3 linked regions of the Methylobacillus flagellatus KT genome follow. The main gene of each other region encodes a partner of the protein of the gene in region 3 in a complex. Links are inferred from orthologs where the notes say so. Each region holds a gene or a part of one and is shown on either strand. Other genes may lie near its edges.

Evidence for each region.
Region 1: the proteins of MFLA_RS06755 (region 3) and pnp are in contact, whole or in part, in a cryo-EM structure (PDB 9QH0), measured with the Escherichia coli proteins. The link is inferred for Methylobacillus flagellatus KT from one-to-one orthologs.
Region 2: the proteins of MFLA_RS06755 (region 3) and eno are in contact, whole or in part, in a solved structure (PDB 2FYM), measured with the Escherichia coli proteins. The link is inferred for Methylobacillus flagellatus KT from one-to-one orthologs.

The regions. Positions count from the first base shown.
Region 1 is NC_007947.1:75,746-78,690, reverse strand. It holds pnp (polyribonucleotide nucleotidyltransferase), read right to left. Parts: upstream 2,573-2,945; coding sequence 428-2,572; downstream 1-427. Other genes in the region: rpsO (30S ribosomal protein S15), read right to left, coding at 2,665-2,934; dksA (RNA polymerase-binding protein DksA), read left to right, coding at 1-228. UniProt on the Escherichia coli protein: Involved in mRNA degradation. Catalyzes the phosphorolysis of single-stranded polyribonucleotides processively in the 3'- to 5'-direction. Also involved, along with RNase II, in tRNA processing.
Region 2 is NC_007947.1:2,045,036-2,047,889, forward strand. It holds eno (phosphopyruvate hydratase), read right to left. Parts: upstream 2,143-2,854; coding sequence 859-2,142; downstream 1-858. Other genes in the region: MFLA_RS09745 (sensor domain-containing diguanylate cyclase), read right to left, coding at 1-519; ftsB (cell division protein FtsB), read right to left, coding at 542-862; kdsA (3-deoxy-8-phosphooctulonate synthase), read right to left, coding at 2,183-2,854. UniProt on the Escherichia coli protein: Catalyzes the reversible conversion of 2-phosphoglycerate (2-PG) into phosphoenolpyruvate (PEP). It is essential for the degradation of carbohydrates via glycolysis.
Region 3 is NC_007947.1:1,399,877-1,406,340, reverse strand. The notes cover bases 1,619-4,906. They hold MFLA_RS06755 (Rne/Rng family ribonuclease), read left to right. Parts: upstream 1,619-1,991; coding sequence 1,992-4,706; downstream 4,707-4,906. Other genes in these bases: uvrB (excinuclease ABC subunit UvrB), read right to left, coding at 4,828-4,906. Outside these bases: MFLA_RS06765 (HAD-IIIA family hydrolase), read right to left, coding at 1-421; MFLA_RS06760 (RluA family pseudouridine synthase), read right to left, coding at 414-1,394; more of uvrB, read right to left, coding at 4,907-6,464. UniProt on the Escherichia coli protein: Endoribonuclease that plays a central role in RNA processing and decay. Required for the maturation of 5S and 16S rRNAs and the majority of tRNAs. Also involved in the degradation of most mRNAs.

The sequences.
Region 1 (2,945 bases), 1.3 Mb from region 3 along the record:
AGCCAGGAGTCCGACATGGCGCTGGAGTTGCGTAACCGTGACCGTGAACGCAAGTTGATCAAGAAAATTGACGAGACGCTGGCCAAGATAGACGAAGGCGATTATGGTTATTGCAGCGGTTGCGGTATTGAGATCGGGCTAAAACGATTGGAAGCCCGCCCTACTGCAACACTATGCATTGACTGCAAAACGCTGGACGAGATCCGTGAAAAACAGGTAGCAAAATAACCATCACCTGACTTTCAGTGTTTATCATCACGATGAAGGCGTATGTAATCTTGCGCCAGAAAGTGGTCGAAGCAAAATAGTGGTGCAATTATCCGTTCAGCTTCGCCGAGCGGGCATCACCTATCTTCATATTGTTTTCATCTATCATCAAATAAAAAGGCCGGTATACACCGGCCTTTTTACTGAAGCAAGATAACGGCTACTGTTGATCCGCCCCTGTTGCAGCTACTGCTGGCTCTTCTGGCGCTTCGGCACTAGGTGCTTCGATCAATGCCTTAGCGCTCAGACGCACGCGGCCCTTGTCATCCACTTCCAATACCTTGACCTTCACCACTTGGCCTTCCTTGAGAAAATCGGCCACGGCATTCACACGTTGGTGCGCAATTTGAGAGATATGCAGCAAACCATCTTTACCTGGCAGCAGTGAAACAATCGCACCGAAATCCAGCAACTTAAGGACCGTACCATCATAAACCTGCCCCACTTCTACTTCAGCAGTGATCGCTTCAATACGCTTCTTAGCCTCTTCCCCTGCTTCGGCACTGGTGCACCCAATCTTGATCGTGCCATCTTCCTCGATATCAATAGTGGTGCCTGTTTCTTCGGTCAATGCACGAATCACTGCGCCGCCTTTGCCGATCACATCACGGATCTTCTCAGGATTAATTTTCATGGTGATGATACGTGGTGCAAACTCGGAAAGTTCCTGAGGCTGCTCGCCAACAGCTTCCTTCATCAGGCCGAGGATATGCAAACGGCCCTCCTTGGCTTGTGACAATGCAACTCGCATGATTTCCGCAGTAATTCCGGTGATCTTGATATCCATCTGCAAGGCAGTAATACCGGATTCAGTACCAGCCACCTTGAAGTCCATATCACCCAAATGATCTTCATCACCCAGGATATCCGTCAATACGGCAACCCGGTTGCCTTCCTTGATTAAGCCCATGGCGATACCTGCGACATGCGCTTTCAACGGAACGCCCGCATCGAGCAGGGAGAGACAGCCACCACAGACGGAGGCCATGGAGCTGGAGCCGTTCGATTCGGTGATTTCAGAAACAACGCGAATGGTATAACCAAACTCTTCCTGACTTGGCAGTACTGCCAGCAGTGCACGCTTTGCCAAACGACCATGACCAATTTCACGACGCTTTGGTGTGCCGACACGACCGGTTTCGCCCGTGGCATATGGAGGCATATTGTAATGCAGCATGAAACGGTCGGCATACTCGCCCTGCAGCGCATCGATGATCTGTTCGTCGCGGCCGGTACCCAATGTAGCAACGACCAATGCTTGGGTTTCGCCACGGGTGAACAGTGCAGAACCGTGGGTGCGCGGCAATACACCAGTGCGGATGCTGATTGGGCGCACAGTGCGTGTATCACGCCCATCGATACGTGGCTCACCATTCAGGATCTGGCTACGTACAACCTTGGCTTCCAGGTTATGGAAAATGGACTTGATTTCATTTGCTTCGCTGGTCGAGGTTGTCTCCGTGATCAGCTCACCCAGCACTCGACTGCGGATTTCGTCCAGCTTGCTGGAGCGAGCACTCTTGGACTTGATCTTATAGGCCTCATTGATGTCAGCCCCAGCCAGCGCCTCAACTTTGGCAATCAGCTCGGTGTTGGGCTCTGGAGGCGCCCAGTCCCACGGCTCCTTGCCGACCTCGGCAGCCAGCTCATTAATCGCACTGATCACGATCTGCATCTGCTCGTGGCCATACACCACTGAACCTAGCATGACATCTTCAGGCAGTTCCTTGGCTTCAGACTCCACCATCAAAACAGCACTTTCAGTAGCTGCCACCACGAGATCAAGCGCGGTCTCCTTGAGCTGTGAGGCTGTCGGATTCAGAACATACTCGCCATTGATATAACCAACACGAGCAGCGCCAATTGGGCCGTAGAACGGGATACCAGAAATGGCCAAAGCTGCTGAAGCACCAATAATTGCAGGGATATCGGCATCAATTTCAGGATCGGAAGACATTACAGTTGCGACCACCTGCACTTCATTGTAGAAGGCCTCTGGGAACAACGGGCGTAGCGGGCGATCAATTAAGCGAGAGGTCAGTGTTTCCTTTTCGGAAGGACGCCCTTCACGCTTGAAAAAACCACCAGGAATCTTTCCGGCAGCATAGGTCTTCTCTTGATAATCTACGGTCAACGGAAAGAAATCCTGACCCTCTTTCACTTCACGCTTGCCAACTACGCTTACCAGAACCACTGTATCCCCGTAACTAACCATTACGGCACCATCGGCCTGGCGTGCAATTTCTCCGGTTTCAAGTGTCAGCTCATGCTGACCATAGGTAATCGTTTTCTTGATTGCCGTCACAATATTTGTCCTTTAATAAAAAAATAAGCCGACAAGCATTGCGTCTCCGCGTTGCTTTCGGCTTATCCTATGAATTCACAAGTGCGCGATAACTACTTACGCAGACCCAAACGTTCGATCAATGTACGATAGCGGTCTGCATTCTTACGCTTGAGATAATCCAGCAACTTGCGACGCTGGCTTACCAACTTCAACAGACCACGACGGGAGTGATGATCCTTGGCATGGCTTTTGAAATGCTCTGTCAAGTAAGTAATGCGGGCGCTAAGAAGCGCAACCTGAACTTCCGGGCTGCCCGTATCGTTTGGAGCTTGTTGGAAATCAGCAACAATTTTTGCTGTTTCTTGAACTGTAATTGCCATAACTTAATCCT
Region 2 (2,854 bases), 640 kb from region 3 along the record:
CAGGTATTGGTTGTCGTAATCCAGCACACGGTAGTTGATAAAGATGGTCAAGGCGTCGGCATGCGCCATATCCCGATCCACATTGATCTCATAAGGGACCTGCATATCGCGTACCCGGTAGTACCAGGCATCGCGCTCCTCATTGGGTCGCACCTGTTTCAGCACGCCTTTGCCATAGTAATAGTTGCTCGTGCGCCCCGACACCAGGAAACTGATGAATGCACCATACTGGTCCTGCACCTCCTGCAAGTAACGGCTGATTTTGTCGATATTTTGCTCGCCGTCGAGCATCCAGTCCCGCAGGAAGGTGTCGGATGCCATCTTGGACGATACGAAAATCGGCCGGATGAGGTCCTTCTGGATTTCGGAATAGATGTTGTCGGAGCTGAGGGGCAGCGTGCTGTCGACGATCGCATTGTGGATGGACATTCGCGATACTTGGTAGCTCACTACCGAGGTGGCGATGAAACCGCTTGCCAGGATGGCAATGATAAGGAAAATCAGCTTATGTCTGCTCATGGGAGCCGGCCCGGACTGCAGTTCATTGTGCACCGGTCAGCGCGGCAGGTGGTGAAGCCGGTTGGCCAGGCATCTGGTCTATTACCTGGTAGAAGACTTCGTCCTGCTTGATCATGCCCAGCTCGCTGCGCGCACGCTCCTCGATAGCGGCATTGCCCTGCTTGAGGTCACGCACTTCAGCATCCAGGGTATCGTTGCGCAGCTTCAATTCGGCATTGACGGCCTTCTGCGCAACGATTTTCTGGTTCAGGTCCCACACCCTCAGCCAGCTGCCCTTACCCAGCCACAGCGGATACTGCAGCAAGGCGATCAGGGCGACGAAGATGAGGGTGAGCAGTCTCACTTCAGATTATAAAACGCTTCTTTGCCTGCGTAGCTGGTGGCATCACCAAGCTCTTCCTCGATACGCAGCAGTTGGTTGTACTTGGCGATACGCTCGGAACGCGACAAGGAGCCAGTCTTGATCTGCAAGGCATTGGTCGCAACCGAGATATCCGCAATCGTGGTGTCCTCGGTCTCGCCGGAGCGGTGCGAGATCACGGCGGTATAGCCGGCGCGCTTGGCAGTCTCGATGGTGGTGAAGGTCTCGGTCAGGGTACCGATCTGGTTGACCTTGATGAGCACGGAGTTACCCACGCCCTTCTGGATGCCTTCACGCAGTATCTTGGCATTGGTCACGAACAGATCATCACCCACCAGCTGTACTTTCTTGCCGATGCGGTCGGTCAGCAACTTCCAGCCGTCCCAGTCATGCTCGGACATACCGTCCTCAATGCTGACAATGGGATACTTGTCGACCCAGGTCGCCAGGTAGTCGGCAAACTGTGCTGAAGTCAGCTGCAGGCCTTCGGATTCCAGGTGGTAGAGGCCGTCCTTGTAGAACTCGGAGCTGGCGCAATCCAGGCCCAGCAGGATGTCGCGACCCGGCTCATAGCCGGCTGCGGTGATCGCCTGCAGGATGTACTGGATCGCGGCTTCGTTGGATGGCAGGTCCGGCGCAAAACCGCCTTCATCACCCACGGTAGTCGCCAGGCCTTCGCTGTGCAGGATTTTCTTCAGGGCGTGGAACACTTCAGCGCCTGCGCGCAGGGCTTCGCGGAATGTCGGCAGGCCAGCAGGGATGATCATGAACTCCTGCATATCCACACTGTTTTCAGCATGCGCGCCGCCGTTGATGATATTCATCATCGGTGTAGGCAATTGCATGAAGCCGGAACCACCGAGGTAGCGGTAGAGCGGCAGGCCGGACTCTTCAGCGGCGGCACGGGCGCAGGCCATGGAAACCGCGAGGATCGCATTCGCACCCAGGCGGCTCTTGTTCTCGGTGCCGTCGAGGTCGATCAGGGTCTGGTCGATGAAGCTCTGTTCTTCAACGTCGAGGCCGATGATGGCTTCAGTGATTTCGGTATTGACGTTCTCGACTGCCTGCAACACGCCCTTGCCGAGGTAGCGCGCAGCGTCGCCGTCGCGCAGTTCGACCGCTTCCTTGGTGCCGGTGGAGGCACCGGAAGGCACGGCCGCACGGCCGATCACGCCGGACTCGAGCAGGACATCAACCTCGACAGTGGGGTTACCGCGGGAATCAATGATCTCGCGGGCAATAATATCAACAATGGCACTCATGCTTTATTTCCTCAATGTAGATTTGGATTTTTGTTCCGGCTTACACCGTATGTTCGATGAAGCCGGCTTTTTTCACCACGCGGTCGAGGTCGACCAACACTTCCAGCAATGCCTTCATCTTGGACAAAGGCCAGGCGTTCGGGCCGTCGGACAAGGCCTGGGCAGGATCGGGATGGGTTTCCATGAACACCCCAGCCACGCCGCTGGCAACCGCGGCGCGCGCCAACACAGGCACGAACTCGCGCTGGCCGCCGCTCTTGTCCCCCTGGCCACCAGGCTGCTGGACTGAATGCGTGGCATCGAACACCACCGGGCAATTCGTCTCGCGCATGATGGCGAGTCCACGCATGTCAGAGATTAAAGTATTGTAGCCAAAAGAAGCGCCACGCTCGCACACCATGATGGTATCCGCGCCGCCGTTGGCTTCTTTCGCTTTCTGCACTACCTGCTTCATGTCGCCGGGCGCCAGGAACTGGCCCTTCTTGATATTCACCGGCTTGCCGGACTGGGCGCAGGCGGTGATGAAGTCAGTCTGGCGGCACAGAAAGGCTGGTGTCTGCAATACATCCACGACTGCCGCTACATGTGGCACCTGTGCTTCAGTATGCACGTCGGTGAGAATGGGCACGCCGACCTGTCGGCGCACTTCGTCTAGGATCTTCAACCCCTCGTCCATGCCGAAACCACGGAAAGTCTTGTTGGAACTGCGGTT
Region 3 (6,464 bases):
AAGGACACTCGTCGACACAACGCGTGGCATGGATGAACTCTCCCAGGCCGCTATGGGCCAACGCATGATTCAATCCGCGACGCCCCTTGCCGGTGGCCACCCCTAGCATATAACCCTGCTCATTGAGCCTGCGCACAGTGTCGTACGCATGGTCGAACAACACGACGTCATCCTGGTGTGCGTTGTAATACATATTGTAGCGGGCTGCCATCTGCTGGATCTGCTCCTGCGTCATCACACCGAACAACTGCTCGATCGCCTCGCGCAGCCCCAAACCGATAATGCTGCTTGCCGCTTCCTGCCCAGGATCTTTCAGGCCGGTTTCCACGGCAGCCCTGCGAATGCTATCGACGATGATCTGTGTAGAGTCGGCCAGCGTGCCATCCCAGTCGAACACAATGAGGTCAAACCGCTTAGCCATGCTTGGACTCCACGCTCAGCATTTCAATAAATTTATTAAGCTCATCAGGTAAAGGTGCGATCAATTTCAATTTTTCTCCACTCACGGGATGTCGTAAATTCGTTTCCGCAGAATGCAGGAACATGCGTTTCAAACCACGCTTCTGCAAGGATTTGTTCAGGGCAAAGTCACCATACTTATCATCACCGGCAATCGGGAAACCCAGGTGCGACAATTGCACGCGCAATTGGTGGGTACGACCGGTGACAAGTTGGGCTTCCAACAAGGTGAACTCCCCCAAGGGCTTGCGCAGGTAGAAGATAGTGTCGGAATTCTGGCCGCCATCCTGCACGGCCACCCTGCGCTCCCCACTTGGCAGTACGAATTTATGCAGAGGCAACTTGACCCGGCGCTTCTGGTCGGTCCATTTGCCATGCACCAGCACCAGGTAGCGCTTGTCGGTCTGGTTGTTTCGGATGGCGTCATGCAGATTGACCAGCGCCACGCGTTTCTTGGCGAGCAGCAGCACGCCGGAGGTTTCGCGGTCCAGGCGGTGCACCAACTCGAGGAACTTGGCATGCGGACGTTCCAGGCGCAGTTGCTCGATCACCCCGCGGCTAATGCCGCTGCCGCCGTGCACGGCGAACCCAGCCGGCTTGTCGATGACCAGCAATGCCTCGTCCTCGAAAATAATGGCGCCCTCAAACCTGGAAGCCTGCGGCCTTGCGACCGATTCGGCTTGCGGCTGCGCCATACGCACCGGCGGCACGCGCACCTGGTCACCCAGATTGAGCTTACAGCTTGAATCCACGCGCTTACTGTTGACGCGAACTTCTCCGCTACGCAGAATGCGATAAATATGACTTTTAGGAACACCCTTGAGTATCTTTGCCAGAAAATTATCAACACGCTGGCCTTCACTAGCTTCATCAATGGTGAGCAGGTTGACGACGGCAGGGTTATATTGATTTCTTGTTTTGCTTAAATGAATCATCTCACCTATACTACGACCATCTTGAGGTCAATGCGCTAAGCGCTTCTTCAAGAATGACAACTGGAACAAAAAAATACCTTGGTTAACTCGCTCGCCAATCAACATCAAGTAGCGATTTGCAACAACTAAATAGATGCGCTCTAGCCGCCGCAGACCGATACAGCTCATGTGGCGCAACAGCCCAGGATATACTGAATAGATAGCATATTAGCCGATAATGACGGCTAATCCGAGACAGAAATAGACGTACCGGGGTTTAGACCCAATAGTTTACGAAAGCTTTCGTTAACAAATTCAAGCTGATACTGTGGCACAACAGTATTAGAAAATCTTTTTCCGGGTGGCCCAAGACGACACCTCAAAACTGCACTAAAAACGCATATAAGGAAAAAGCAGCCTGAAGGCAAAGAACTGCCTAGCTGAAAAATTGAGAAACTATTGCTTCGCGTTACCTCTTGCGGACTTTGATCTGCTCGTATCGTGTTGTTATCGCCTGCCTCATTGAGCAGGCGCATACATGGAAGTTTCAGTCATACCGCTGCTGCCCCAGAAGCCATGCACGGCCTGCTGCCCGCTTGAAGAGCGCGGGAGTACACAATGAAACGCATGCTATTTAATGCGACGCAATCAGAAGAACTACGCGTCGCAATCGTCGACGGACAGAAACTCATCGATCTTGATATCGAGTCCGCAGGCAAAGAACAACGCAAGAGCAACATCTACAAGGGTGTCATCACCCGTATAGAACCTTCTCTCGAAGCCGCTTTTGTCAATTACGGTACCGACCGCCATGGCTTTCTTCCCTTCAAGGAAATCGCCCGCAGTTACTTCCTGAACGATAGCGATGCAGGCCGCAGCCCACGCATCCAGGATGTGCTGAAGGAAGGCCAGGAGCTGATCGTGCAGGTAGACAAGGACGAGCGCGGCAACAAGGGAGCTGCGCTCACCACTTTTGTCTCGCTTGCTGGACGCTACCTGGTGCTGATGCCGAACAACCCTCGGGGTGGCGGTGTTTCCCGCCGTATCGAAGGTGAAGAGCGCAACGAGTTACGCGACACCATGGCGCAGCTGCAAGTCCCCAGCGGCATGAGCATCATTGCCCGTACCGCAGGGATTGGTCGCAGTGTGGAAGAACTGCAATGGGACCTCAACTATCTGCTGCAACTATGGACTGCCGTTGAAAGCGCCTCCACCATCCAGAGCGGCCCATTCCTGATCTACCAGGAAGGCAGCCTGGTCATTCGCGCGATCCGTGACTATTTCCAGCCGGATATCGGCGAGATTCTCATCGACACGCCCGACATCTATGAGCAAGCCGTGCAGTTCATGAACCACGTGATGCCGAACAATGTATCGCGCGTCAAGCTCTACCGTGATGAAATCCCGCTGTTTTCCCGCTTCCAGATCGAGCACCAGATCGAGTCCGCCTTTGCGCGCGAAGTGCGCTTGCCTTCCGGCGGCGCGATCGTCATTGACCATACCGAGGCCCTGGTATCCGTAGACGTCAACTCTGGCCGCTCCACCAAGGGCAGCGACATCGAGCAGACTGCATTCAACACCAACCTTGAAGCTGCGGACGAAGTCGCACGCCAACTGCGCCTGCGCGACTTGGGCGGCCTTGTCGTCATCGACTTTATCGACATGGAAAACCAGCGCAACCAGCGCGAAGTCGAAAACCGTCTACGTGAAGCGCTTCACCATGACCGCGCTCGTGTGCAGACCGGCAAGATCTCGCGCTTCGGCCTGCTTGAGCTTTCGCGCCAGCGCCTACGCCCCAGCCTCGGCGAAAGCAACCATATCCCTTGTCCGCGTTGCCATGGCACAGGCCATATTCGTGGCATAGAGTCGACCGCTTTGCATATCCTGCGTATCACGCAGGAAGAAGCCATGAAAGAGAACAGCGCCATCATTCAAGTGCAGCTTCCTGTCGAAGCAGCCACTTTCCTGCTCAACGAAAAGCGTTCGGAAATCCATAAGATCGAGCAGCGCATGGGCGTACAGGTAGTGCTGATTCCCAACATCCACATGGAGACTCCCAACTACAACATCCTGCGCATTCGCCATGATGATGTGGAAGAAACAGGCCGGGCCAGCTATGAAATGGTTGAGCTGCCGTCCGAGACTCTCGAGACGGCACTCGCCCAGGAACCAAAGCCTGCAAAAGCCGAAGCCGCCGTCAAGGGGATTACCCCAGCTTCTCCCGCACCCGCCGCAGCCAGGGAAAAAGAAAAACCCAGCAGCACATCCCTGCTCCATCGCTTCAAGTCTTGGCTAGCCAGCGTCGCTGCGCCCAAACCCGAAGTCAAGCCACAGGAAGAAACCCAGCAGCGCGACAGCAACCGGAACCCACGCCGCAACAACAGGCGTAACGAGCGTAGCGCCAGCGAACGAACCGGCAACGATCGACAGATGCAAAACGAGCAGCGTCAAGAGCAGCGCAAGGAACAACGGAGTCAACAGGAGCGCCGCCCGCAACAGGCAGAACAGCGCGCCGCTCAAGGCCGTCAAGAAAGAGCCGAGCGTCCGGAGCGCAACGAGCGCCAGCCCAAGGTGCAACAGCCGCAGCCCACCCCATCGCTGCAGTCTGAAACTCCTATAGAGGCCAACAGCGAACAACGTGGCAACCGCCGCGGACGCAACGGCCGCCGCGAGCGCCAGCCCCGCAGCGACAATGCAAACCGCGAAAACCGCCAGCAAGCAGCGGAAGAATTGCATGCCGCAGCCGCAGCACCTATTGCATCCGTTGAGGCAGCTGAGCGACCAGTGGAGGCCAAGACAGCCCCCACCACCCCGGAAGCAGCGCCCATCACCCAGGTGAAGGAAAACACCGAGACGGTCCATACTGCAACTGAAGCTGCGCCCCAAAAGGAAGCGCCTGCGCCCGCCATCAGGAAAGATGTGGTCGTGACTGAAGAAAGCCTGCCTGCCATTGATGCAACGGCAGTTAAGGAAACTCGGACCAAGGAAGAAAAATCAGCTCACTTGAGCGAGCCTTTAGCCGAGAGTCCTGCTGATACCAAGCAGGAAAAACCTCTTGAGGCGTTGGCGGATGAAGCGCCTACTGAAGCTGCGAAGCCTGAAAAGAAGCCCCGTGCACCTCGCCGCCGCAAGGTTGAAGCAGAGAAGCCGGCCGACTTGATGGATTCTGGCTTGCAACTGGTAGAAACCAAGGCCGAAGCCATTCAAGCAGTCATCGCTGTTGAGGAAGCGCCTGCGCCTCGCGCCCCTCGCAAACCTGCAGCCTGGCAACAAAAAGCGGCCAAGGAAGCCGCAGTCAGCGAAGAGCTGGTGATGGTGGAAACTCAGAAATAAGCTCAAGCAGCATTAAAAAAAAGCCCTGACTTATCAGGGCTTTTTCTTTTGAGGAACATACACTTTATTCCGAGGAACCCCAGCTTATGCCTTCAACATACGTAGGGGTTTGCCGCACGGTTCAATCCGCCAACTCATCCGTCACTTCCGCACCATAGAAATTATTCTTGAGCTTTCTCAGCTGATCGCGATACTCGGCAGCCTTTTCAAACTCCAGATTTTTTGCGCTCTCGTGCATGGCTTTCTCCAGACGCTTCATTTCCTTGACCAACTGCTTTTCGGTCATCTGGGCATAACTGGCCCGCTCTTCGGCCACCTTGCGGTCCCGCTGATGGTCTTCTTTACTGTAGACACCTTCAATGATGTCTTTGATACGCTTGTTGACGCCTTTAGGCGTAATGCCGTGCTCGGCGTTGAAAGCCATCTGCTTGGCACGACGGCGCTGGGTTTCGTCCATTGCCAGCTTCATGGATCGCGTCACCTTGTTGGCATAAAAGATGACCTTGCCATTGAGGTTGCGGGCCGCGCGCCCGGCAGTCTGGATCAATGACCGCTCTGAGCGCAGAAAGCCCTCTTTGTCAGCATCAAGCACTGCCACCAGCGATACTTCGGGAATATCCAGACCTTCGCGCAACAGGTTGATGCCCACCAGCACGTCAAACTCGCCCAGGCGCAGGTCGCGGATGATTTCCACGCGCTCTACTGTATCGATGTCGGAGTGCAGGTATCTTACCCGCACGCCATGTTCTGACAGGTAGTCCGTGAGATCTTCCGCCATACGTTTAGTAAGCGTCGTGGCCAATACGCGCTCGCCTGCTTCGACCCTGAGCTTGATTTCAGACAGCAAATCATCCACTTGTGTATCCGCAGGCTTGACGATGATTTCTGGATCGATCAGTCCTGTAGGCCGCACCACCTGTTCAACGATGCGCTGCTGGTGCGTGGCTTCATACTCTGCCGGTGTCGCACTCACGAAAATGCATTGCGGAATGATGCGCTCGAACTCTTCGAACTTGAGCGGCCGATTATCCATGGCCGACGGCAGGCGAAAGCCATAATCGACCAGGTTTTCCTTGCGCGCACGGTCACCTTTGTACATCCCACCAATCTGCGGCACAGTGACATGGCTCTCATCGATGATCATGAGCGCATTCTTGGGCAGGTAGTCGATCAATGTCGGCGGTGCATCGCCGGGCTGCCTGCCTGTCAAGTGCCGGCTGTAGTTCTCGATCCCCTTGCAGAAGCCGATTTCGTTGAGCATCTCCAAGTCGAAGCGCGTACGCTGTTCAATGCGTTGCGCCTCTACCAGCTTACCGGTCTTGATGTAGAAATCCACCCTCTCCCGCAACTCCTGCTTGATGGTTTCCATCGCGCGGATCGTGGCCTCGCGTGCCGTCACATAATGGCTCGACGGAAAGATGCGGAAATTGTGGATCTTGTTGAAAATCTGCCCGGTCAATGGATCGAACAAGGTAATGTTCTCAATCTCGTCGTCGAACAGGCTGATGCGCACTGCGGTTTCACTGTTTTCCGAAGGAAACACATCGAGCACATCGCCGCGGACACGGAATGTACCACGGGAAAAATCAAAGTCGTTGCGCTCATACTGCATGGCGATCAACTTGTTGACGATATCGCGCTGACTGATTTTCATGCCCAGATGGATATGCAGCACCATGCCATGATATTCACCAGGATCACCAATACCGTAAATCGCTGATACCGTGGCAACAATAATACTGTCTTCCCGCTCTAGCA